DNA from 2 places in the Pseudomonas sp. CGJS7 genome. Region 2 is predicted to be linked to the other one. Evidence: riboswitches for the same ligand, from Rfam matches in the RefSeq annotation. Region 2 holds a riboswitch; the other holds the start of a gene.
The links. A riboswitch is a leader RNA that binds a small molecule or an ion and turns the genes downstream of it on or off. The one in region 2 is predicted to bind manganese.
Positions count from the first base shown of each region.

Region 1 (5,197 bases), on a different contig from region 2:
CGATCACCAGCGTCGCGGGCGCGGCCATGATCGAGGCGGCCAGCAAGTGCTTGGCGTAGAACGCCTGCGCGGCCTGGTCGCCGGCGCCGAGCATGCCCACGTAGGCGGCGAGCACGCCGCCGGCGATGTGGGCCATGCCGCCGATCATCATCGTGATCAGCTCGGACTCGGTCATTTTCGGAATGTACGGGCGCACGGTCAGCGGCGCCTCGGTCTGGCCGATGAACACGCTGGCGCAGACGCTGGTGGTCTCCGCGCCGGACACGCGCATGACCTTGGTGATCGCCCAGGCCATGCCGCGCACCACCGCCTGCATCACGCCCAGGTGGTAGAGCACGCCCATCAGCGCGGAGAAGAAGATGATCGTCGGCAGCACCTGGAAGGCGAAGATGAAGCCGAATTTGCTGACGTCCATCAGGTCGCCGAAGATGAACTTCGAGCCGGCGCCGACGAATTCGAGCACGTGCACGAAGCCCTTGCCGATCGCGTCGAACACATCCTTGCCGCCCGGCACCAGCAGCACCACCGCGGCGAAGGCGATCTGCAAGGCGATGCCGGTGCCGACCAGCTTCCAGTCGACCGCGCGGCGCTTGACCGAAAACACCCACGCAATGCCTACGAGCACCGCCAAACCGAACAGGCCGAAGCCCACGCGTGCAATCGAATCCACTCCACTCTCCCCGGCGCCGGAGCCCCGGCGGCTTTTTGACGTCTAATTAGTCGGCGCAGCCTAGTGGCTGGGCGCCTGGGCGGCAAGCCGCGGCGCAACGCGGGTGCAGTGCGGAAGGCTTGAAAAACGTACGGATGCGCGCCGGCGGCGGCTGCGCGGGCGGCTGCGGGCGGCGGCCGATCTGGCCGACTCGGGCGCGATCGTTCAGATATCCCGCGCCACCACCCGGTTGCGGCCGGACTGTTTGGCCCGCTGCAGGCGCAGATCGGCGCGGCGCAACAGCCGCGACAGGTCGCTGCCCTCCTGCGGAAACGTCACCAGCCCGGCGCTGAAGCTCAGCCACAGCGGCTCGGCGCCGCGGCCGGGTTCGAACGGACGCTCGGCGACGGTGCGCCGGATCGCGTCGACTTCCTCGAACGCGGTGCCCAGCGGCTTGCGCATCACCAGCAGGAACTCGCCGCCGCTCAGGCGCACCAGCCATTCGCTGGGCTCGGACTGCTCGCGCAGCACCGCCACCAGATGGCGCAGGCTGCGATCGCCCAGGCGATGGCCGTAGTCGTCGTTGATCCGCTTGAAGTGGTCCAGGTCGATCAGGGCCAGGGTCAGGCTGCCGCCGTCGCGGCGCACCGCGTCGAACAGGCGCGGAATGCGGTGGGTCAGCCAGGTCCGGTTGGGCAGCCGGGTCAGGCCGTCGGTGCCGGACATCTCGATCAGCCGCTGCATCCGGTAGACCACCATCGAGGTGGCCACCGTGGTCATCGCCAACAGCACCAGGCGCTGGGTCTGGCTGCCCAGGGTGACCGCGCCGTAGTCGCTGGACATCAGGTCTTCGGGCGAGTCGGCCACCGCGAACACCCAGGCCATCAGCAAGCCGTACTGCAGCAGCGCGAGCACGCCGGAGAACAAGGTCACCCGGCCGTCGCTGCGCAGCGCGGTCATCAGGATCGCCAGCAGATAGCCGCACCACACGATCAGACTGTTGAGCCCGGCCGGCAGATGCTGCACGGCCAAAGCGACCAGCACCAGGCTGGTGGCGGTGACGTCGAAGGCGGCGGTGGAGAAGGGCAGCCAGCGGTAGCGGCGCTGGCGCCGGGCCAGCGCCAGCCACAATTGCGAGAACACGTTGACCACGATCGCCCCGCCCAGGCCGATCATGGTTTCCTTGACGCTGCCGCCGCCGATCGCGTTGAACAGCGGCAACAGCAGCAACATCGCCGCCAGCACCGCGCGCAGCCGCGCCACCAGCAGCTCGCCGCCGGCGCCGATCTCCAGCATGATTTCGTCCGGTCGCGACAACAGCGCCACGATCACGCCGCGCATCCGACCGCCTACGCCTTGGTACATCCCGGTTCCTGTCCCTGCGGCTCGCCGCCGCCGTCGCGAGCATAGCGCGAGAGCCGCTCCAGCCCACGCCGGATCCGCGTTTCCGGCGTGGGATTACGACTTGCGTCTCCGCTGGGGCGGAACCAGGCCGGACTAAACCGGCGCGATCAGCCGATGCCGCGCACGCCCACCCACAGCGCCAGCGCCGCGAACACCGCCGCGGCGACGTAGCGGGCGGTCTTCAACGGCAGGCGGTCGGCGAAACGGCTGCCGAGCAGGGCCACCGGCACATTGGCCAGCAACATGCCGACCGTGGTGCCGACGATCACCGCCCACAGCGGCTCGTAGCGGGTCGCCAGTAGCACAGTAGCGATCTGGGTCTTGTCGCCGATTTCGGCGAAGAAGAACGCGATGGTGGTGGCGATGAAGGCGCCGCGCGCGGAGAACTTGGTCTCGCCCTCATCGAGCTGATCGGGCTTGAGCGTCCACAGCGCCACCGCCAGGAAGCTGGCCGCGACCACCCAGCGCAACACCTCGGGTTTGAGCCACTGCGCGACCAGGGTGCCGAACCAGGCGGCGAGGGCGTGGTTGAGCAAGGTCGCGAGCAGGATGCCGGCGATGATCGGCCAGGGCTTGCGGAAGCGCGCGGCCAGCAGCAGGGCCAGCAATTGCGTCTTGTCGCCGATTTCGGCGAGCGCGACGGTGCTGGTGGACACCCCGGTGGCGACGACCCAGGCCGGGAAAGAGGACAGATCCATAACAACTCCGGGGTCGGGCATTCGCGTGGACACGAAAGCAAACGCCACGCGGCCCGACCCGGGTTTCGCGCAACGCCTGCCTTCGGTCTTGCCCGTGGTCGCTGCGCCGGCCGTGGTCCCGAAGCGGGGCACGATCGCGCGCGGCTGCCGTGCATGCGCCATGGCCTGAGGGCCAAGTGTGTTGACGCATGCCCCCGCGAACCTGGTCGGCGGCGGGTGGGCTACTCCCCGGAGGAGGAAAGTGCGGCGATTGTAGCCGGCCCCGCGCCGGCACGCAGCAAATAAGAAGCGTTCTCTATTGGCTGCATTGGGCCGCGCTCTATTCGCTGGATTCACCGATCACTGCGAGCACGCGGCGGGTTGATCGGGCTCATCGGAATACAACGCCGAGAATCCGGCCGGCATCACCCGCGGCATCTTCTGCAACGGCGGTTTCACCGTCGGAAAAAACTCGCGCTGCCATTGCGCGGCGAGCGCGGCCGCGGCCGGTTCCAGGTTGGCGTAACGCGATTCGGGACGATCGGTGGGGCGGCCGGCCAGACGGCCGATCAGAATCCGCATCGCCCGCGCCTTGGTCGGGTCGTTGGCGATCAATCCGGTCAGCGGCGAGGAGTTGTCGCTGTAGGCGACCATCAGATCGAACACCGCCGGCAGATAGCCGGCTTCGAACGACAACTGCAGCATGTTGCCGGCCTCCGAACGCCAGCGATCGAACTCGGGCGAGTTCATGTGCGAGTAGTCGACCAGCACCGAATCGCCGCGCGCGTAGCGGTACATCGCTTCCGGCTCGCCGGCCAGCGCGGCCTGGCGCAGATAGTGGTTGCCTTGTTTCCACGAATCGGCCGGCGTGTTGCGGCATTCGGCCAGCATCTGCCGCGCGCGGTTTTCCAGCTTGGTCATGTAGGCGCGTTGATCCGGCGGCAGATCCGGGCGCGAGTTTTCCTCGGCCGCGGCCAGCATTTGTTCGGCCGCCGAAGTGTCGGTGCAGCGCAGCAGTTCCATGCCGAGCTGGCACGAGGCGCGACTGTCGCCGGCGTCGGCGCGGCCTTTGAGTTCGGCCAACTGGGGATTGCGATAGTTGTCGCGGATCGGCTCGATCTTGCGCGGTGTGTCGACGGGCGGAACCGAAGTTGTCGGCTGTGCTTGCGGCGTTGGCTCCTGCGCGCTGGCGTCCGGCGCGGCGCTCGCCGCCTGCGGCGCGCTCGCGCGCCAGTACTGCCAGCCCGCCAATGCGGCGGCGATCGCGATCAGGCCCACCACCAGGCCCCGGGTTTTCACTGCCATTGCCGCTTACCGTCCTTCTTCATGGCCGATCCGGGCGTAGCATGCCTGCAATCGACCCCTGGATTGGAGTCCGCGCATGCAATACCGACGATTGGGTTCATCCGGCTTGCAGATATCGGCGCTGTCCTTCGGCGCCTGGGTCACCTTCGGCGCGCAGATCGGCCGCGACACCGCGCGCGAACTGATCGCCGCGGCCTGGGACCGCGGAATCAATTTCTTCGACAACGCCGAAGGCTATGCCAACGGCGAGGCCGAGCGGGTGATGGGCGAGGCGATCGCCGATCTGGGCCTGCCGCGCGATGGTTATTGCGTCTCCAGCAAAGTGTTTTTCGGCGCGCACGAACAACCGCGGCCGACCCAGAAAGGGCTGTCGCGCAAGCACGTCGCCGAAGCCTGCCACGCCGCGCTGCGGCGGCTGCGGGTGGAGCATCTGGATCTGTACTTCTGCCATCGCCCCGATCCCGACACGCCGGTGGAGGAAACGGTGTGGGCGATGGATACGCTGATCCGTCAGGGCAAGGTGCTGTACTGGGGCACTTCGGAATGGCCGGCGGCGCTGATCCGCGAAGCGCACAAAGCCGCGCGCGCTCATCATCTGCACGCGCCGAGCATGGAGCAGCCGCAATACAACCTGCTGCACCGCGAGCGGGTCGAACTGGAATACGCGCCGCTGTACGCCGAGCTGGGCCTGGGCACGACGATCTGGTCGCCGCTGGCCTCGGGCCTGCTGACCGGCAAATACAGCGCCGGCTTCGACGGCGAAAGCCGCCTGGGCCACGCCGACAAGGAATGGTTGCGGCGGGTCGCGGTGGGCAGTTCCGATCAGCGCCGGTTGCAGCGCGCCGACGCGTTCGCGGCGGTGGCGCGCGAGCTGGGCGTGGCCCCAGCGCCGTTGGCGATCGCCTGGTGCCTGCGCAATCCGCATGTGTCCAGCGCGATTCTCGGCGCCAGCCGGGTCGAGCAGCTGTTGCAGAACCTGGACGCGCTGGAACTGGCCGGGCGGATCGACGAGGCCGGTTGGCAGCGGGTGGAGGCGGCGACCGCCTGAGCGGGACCGTCAGGACGGGACCGTCAGAGCTGGACCGTCCGTCGGCCGAGCTTGCCTGGGCGGGCGTGTTCACGGGCGCGATCACAGATTCCTGTGTTTGCGTGTTGACTGGCA
Region 1 covers NZ_JBAMDI010000038.1:56,961-62,157, reverse strand. The annotation lists gene V7787_RS22505 (NupC/NupG family nucleoside CNT transporter) at 1-670, opposite strand, end outside; gene V7787_RS22500 (GGDEF domain-containing protein) at 875-2,014, opposite strand; gene V7787_RS22495 (TMEM165/GDT1 family protein) at 2,161-2,751, opposite strand; yybP-ykoY riboswitch at 2,892-2,986, opposite strand; gene V7787_RS22490 (hypothetical protein) at 3,091-4,035, opposite strand; gene V7787_RS22485 (aldo/keto reductase) at 4,112-5,083, shown strand.
Region 1: another riboswitch for manganese. It lies ahead of V7787_RS22495 (TMEM165/GDT1 family protein); the one in region 2 lies ahead of V7787_RS05665 (TMEM165/GDT1 family protein).

Region 2 (5,197 bases):
GTGTCTGCAACATGGGGATCCCTTTTCTGAAAAGCGGGCCGGACAAGTCTGGGTTTACTGTAGTTCGCCAATGTGACGGCCAAATCAGCCGAAGGAATGATTTGCGCGGCAGAGGTATGAGTGGCGGGCGTTGACGGGCAGCAAGGTTGAGCTAGACACTGCGGCGGCGGCTTCAGGTTTGCGCCGAAGCCGAGGGCCTCTTCGCCGGCAAGCCCGCTCCTGCAAGGGTTGTGGTGACCTTGTGGGCGCGGGCATGCCCGCAAATGGCCACTATGCCCTTATCCCTCCCTGCCACCGGAGATCTTCATGCCCAGCCCGCGTCGCGCCGTGTTTCTCGATCACCAGTCCCTGGACCTTGGCGACCTCGACCTTTCGCCCCTGAAGCAGCAGTTCGACCAGTTCGAACTGTTCGCCGCCACCCGCCCGGAACAGGTCGCGGAACGCTTGCAGGGCGCCGTGGCAGTGGTCAGCAACAAGGTCATGCTCGACGCCGCAACCCTGGCCGCCAACCCGCAACTGAAGCTGATCCTGGTGGCCGCCACCGGCACCAACAATGTCGACCTGGCCGCCGCTCGCGCCCAGGGCATCACCGTGTGCAACTGCCAGGGCTACGGCACGCCGTCTGTCGCCCAGCATACCCTGGCCCTGCTGTTGGCCCTGGCCACTCGGCTGTGCGACTACAACCAGGCGGTGGCCGATGGCCAGTGGGCCAAGGCCAGCCAGTTCTGCCTGCTGGACTTTCCTATCGTCGAACTGGAGGGCAAAACCCTCGGCCTGCTCGGCCACGGCGAACTGGGCGGCGCAGTGGCGAGGCTGGCCGAAGCCTTCGGTATGCGTGTACTGAGCGGGCAGATCCCTGGCCGCCCGGAGCGCGCCGACCGGCTGCCGCTGGACGAGTTGCTGCCGCAAGTCGATGCCCTGACCCTGCACTGCCCACTGAACGAGCACACCCGGCATATGCTCGGTGCCCGCGAACTGGCCCTGCTCAAGCCCAACGCGCTGGTGGTCAACACCGCCCGTGGCGGCCTGATCGACGAACAGGCGTTGGCCGATGCCCTGCGCGGTGGTCACCTGGGCGGCGCGGCGACCGACGTGCTGAGCGTGGAGCCGCCGGTCAACGGCAACCCGCTGCTGGAGCCCGGCATCCCGCGCCTGATCATCACCCCGCACAGCGCCTGGGGTGCCGTGGAGTCGCGCCAGCGCATCGTCGGCCAGCTCAGCGAGAACGCCCAGGCCTTCTTCGCCGGGCAGCCACGCCGCGTGGTCAGCTGAGCCAGGCGCCCGCCTCTGCTACACTGCGCCACTTTTTTCCAGGAGACGTCGTCCATGGACCCGCGCAGTGAAGTGTTGCTCCGTCAGGCAGAGCTGTTTCAGGGGCCGCTGCTGATTGCCGGCGCCCCCGCCGACGACCTGCTCGGCCAGTTGCCTAAGGCCCAGGCCTGGACCTGGCATGCCGGCGATCAGGCCATGCTCGAAAGCCGCTTCGCAGGCCGCAGCCATTACGGCGTCGAGGCCCCTGAAGCAGCATTCGACAGCGCCGTGCTGTTTCTGCCCAAATCCCGCGAGCTGGCCGCCTATCTGCTCAACGCCCTGGCATCGCGCCTGGCTGGCCGCGAGCTGTACCTGGTCGGCGAGAAGCGCGGTGGCATCGAGGGCGCGGCCAAGCAGCTGCAGGCCTTTGGCAAGCCACGCAAACTCGACAGCGCCCGGCACTGCCAGCTGTGGCAAGTGACCATCGACCAGGCACCGCAGGCAAAATCGCTGGAAAGCCTGGCCGAGCGCTTCGAGCTGGCCCTCGAAGACGGCCCGTTGCAGGTGGTCAGCCTGCCTGGGGTATTCAGCCATGGCCGACTCGACCGAGGTACGGCCCTGCTCCTGAAGCATCTTGACGGACTGCCCGGTGGCCACATGCTGGACTTTGGCTGCGGTGCCGGGGTACTGGGTGCCACGCTCAAACGCCGTTACCCACAAAGCCGGGTGACCTTGCTGGACGTGGATGCCTTCGCCGTGGCCGCCAGCCGCCTGACACTGGCTGCGAACGGCCTGGAAGGCGAAGTGATCAGCGGCGATGGCATCGACGCCGCCCCTACCGAACTGAGCCTTATCCTGAGCAACCCGCCATTCCACACCGGCGTTCATACCAACTATCAGGCTTCGGAAAACTTGCTGAAAAAATCGGCCGTTCATCTGCGAAAAGGTGGCGAAATGCGCTTGGTCGCCAACAGTTTCCTGCGCTACCAGCCACTGATCGAAGGGGCATTGGGCAACTGCCAGGTACGTGACGAGGCCGACGGTTTCCGCATCTACCAGGCAACTCGCGGATAAAAAACAGCGCTTGCCGAAAGCGTTTTGCCTAGGCAGAATCCGCACCGTCCTAGGGGAGTAGTCTCCCGCGAGCACCCAGCTCGCCCGGTACGCGTCAACATACTTGGTCCACAGACCATGGCGCGTGCGACCCACCATGCACGCCTGCATGGCGAGATCCGCATAGACGGATCGAGGGTTTGACAAGACCTATGACACGCACACCTTACCCGGGGCGGGGAGGCTGTACGTGTCATAGCCGTGTCGACCCGCCCCCGTAGGAATCCTGATGCTGGAATCACTGTTGGTCCCCACCGCTATCGTTGCCTTGGCCGAGATCGGCGACAAGACGCAACTGCTCGCACTCATTCTCGCTGCCCGCTTCCGCAAACCCTGGCCGATCATCGCCGGCATCATCGCCGCCACCTTGGCCAACCATGCCGCAGCCGGTGCCGTGGGGGCGTGGGTCGGCAGCTTCTTCAGCGATTCGGCCCTGCACTGGATCCTGGCTGCGAGCTTTACGGCCACCGCACTGTGGACGCTGGTACCGGACAAGATGGATGACGACGAGAACCCGGCTCGCCGTTTCGGGCCATTCCTGACGACACTGATTGCGTTCTTCCTGGCCGAAATCGGTGACAAGACCCAGGTCGCTACCGTGATGCTGGCGGCGCAGTATCCGCACCTGATCATGGTCATTATCGGCACTACCCTGGGTATGCTGATTGCCAACGTGCCGGTGGTACTGGCGGGTAACTTCGCGGCTGACAAACTGCCGTTGACGCTGATTCGCCGCCTGGCGGCAACGGCGTTCTTCGTACTGGCGATCGTGGCCGTCTATTCGGCAATGAAGGCCAGTGGCTGGATTGGGTAAAGGGCACATCAGGGGCTGCCATGCAGCCCCTGGATTCAGGCATTTACGGCTTGGCTGCAGCCTGATACAGCGGCATCACCTTCGGAATCGCCGCCTGCAGCGAAGCAATGCGGCTCGCGGACGCCGGGTGAGTACTCATGAACTCAGGCGGTGCACCTTCGGAAGCCTTGCTCATCTTGTTCCACAGGGTGATCGCGGCATTCGGGTCGTAGCCGGCACGGGCCGACAGCTCCAGGCCAATCAGGTCGGCTTCGTTTTCGTTGGCCCGGCTGTTGGGCAAGGTCATGGCGTAGTTCACCACCGTGTCGGCCATGGCCATGCTGCTCTGGCCGAGGCCAAAGATGGCACCGGCGCCCTGGCGAGCCATTTCCACACCGTATGCCTTGGACATGGCCTCGCGGCTATGCTCGCGCAAGGCGTGGGCAATCTCGTGCCCCACCACTGCGGCAATTTCCGCATCGGTGAGTTTGAGCTGATCGATCAGCCCGGTGTAGACGATGATCTTGCCGCCCGGGCCGCAGTTGGCGTTCAGTTCGTCACTCTTGATCACGTTGACTTCCCAGTCCCACTGCGCGGCATCCGGGCGGAATTTGGGCGCCTGGGCGATCAGGCGGCTGGCAATTGCCTGCACACGCTTGGCATCGGCGCTGGACTTGTCGAGCACACCCTTGCTCGATGCTTCACCCAGGGTCTGCTGATACGACTGCGCGTACATCTGGTTGACCTCATCGGTCGAGAGCATGCTGAACATGTACTGCTGGCGCTCGACGCCAACAGCACCGCCGCTGGTGGTATTCACAGCCTGGCAGCCGGCCAACAGAATGCCAGCGCTCAGCAGGCTGACGACAAAAGACTTACGCATGAAAACACTCCCTATCCACATGCGCCGTATCCTAGGCCGAGTCGCCAGTGGCTGCCATAGCCGCAGGGAAGATTTTCGTCGCCTGATCCGGCCTCTTCGCGGGCAAGCCCGCTCCTACAGGGGTAACACGACCGTGGGTATGAGCAGGCTTGCCCGCTCCTATAGCAGGGGTAACACGATCATTGTAGGAGCGGGCTTGCCCGCGAAAGGGCCGACACAGCCCCCCATCAAGCAGGGGTAAGACACTCCGGCGCATCCAGCTTCGGGTCATTGACGAAATTGGCCAAGGCCCGCTCACGCAGCGTCGCCGGTGGGCTGGCCAGCAGCTCGTGCAAGCGGGTAATCGGCGTGTCCGGGTCAAGCCAGGCCGCCTGCCCCGCTTCGTCGAGGATGAGCGGCCGACGCTGATTCATGGCCGCCTGGGTCACCACCGCGCAACTCAGCCATACCTGGTCCTGCACCGGATAGGCCTCCCATACCGCCGCAAAGTACAGCGACGCGCCCTCCCCCGGGGTCAACCAGTACGGGCGTTTGCGCACGCTGCCACGCCATTCGTAAAAGCCGTTGGCCGGCATCAGGCAGCGACGCTGACGAAATGCATCGCGAAACATCGGTTGTTCGGCCAGCGTTTCGGCGCGGGCATGGGCAGGGGTGCGGGACAGGTCGGTGAGCCAGGCCGGGGTCAACCCCCAGCGCGCCTTGGCCAGTTGCTGCTGGCCGTCAAGCTGACGCTGGATCAGCACCGACGCCCCAGGCGATATATTCCATTGGGCCGGCTGGCCGACGGGAAAGCCCGGCAGACTGGCAAGGGCCTGGGGCCAGCGAAACAGGGCATAACGTCCACACATGGGCGAATTCAGAACCTAGCAGATCAAGGTACCGGGGACATTCTCCGGTTCGTCGCCAACCAGTGGCTGGGCATCATTGTACGCATCGATCAGCTGCCGTGCGCATTCGGCCTGCTCATCAGCCACGACGAGCCCCAGCAGGCCCTGCAAGGGCAGCTCGCCAGCGGCACCGACCAGGTCACGGCCGACCACGTGTACATCGATCCCCTCGCTGGCAAGCATGCCTGCCAGCATTTGCGCCTCGAGCAGGCTTTCCGGTTCGTAGATACGCTGCATCAGGTGTCGTCCTCGCGGCGGACTTCAAGCATC
Region 2 covers NZ_JBAMDI010000005.1:127,103-132,299, reverse strand. The annotation lists gene V7787_RS05680 (fatty acid--CoA ligase) at 1-13, opposite strand, end outside; gene V7787_RS05675 (2-hydroxyacid dehydrogenase) at 307-1,272, shown strand; gene V7787_RS05670 (class I SAM-dependent methyltransferase) at 1,327-2,325, shown strand; yybP-ykoY riboswitch at 2,366-2,506, shown strand; gene V7787_RS05665 (TMEM165/GDT1 family protein) at 2,594-3,178, shown strand; gene V7787_RS05660 (M48 family metallopeptidase) at 3,222-4,040, opposite strand; gene V7787_RS05655 (SOS response-associated peptidase) at 4,268-4,888, opposite strand; gene V7787_RS05650 (putative signal transducing protein) at 4,904-5,164, opposite strand; gene V7787_RS05645 (CPXCG motif-containing cysteine-rich protein) at 5,164-5,197, opposite strand, start outside.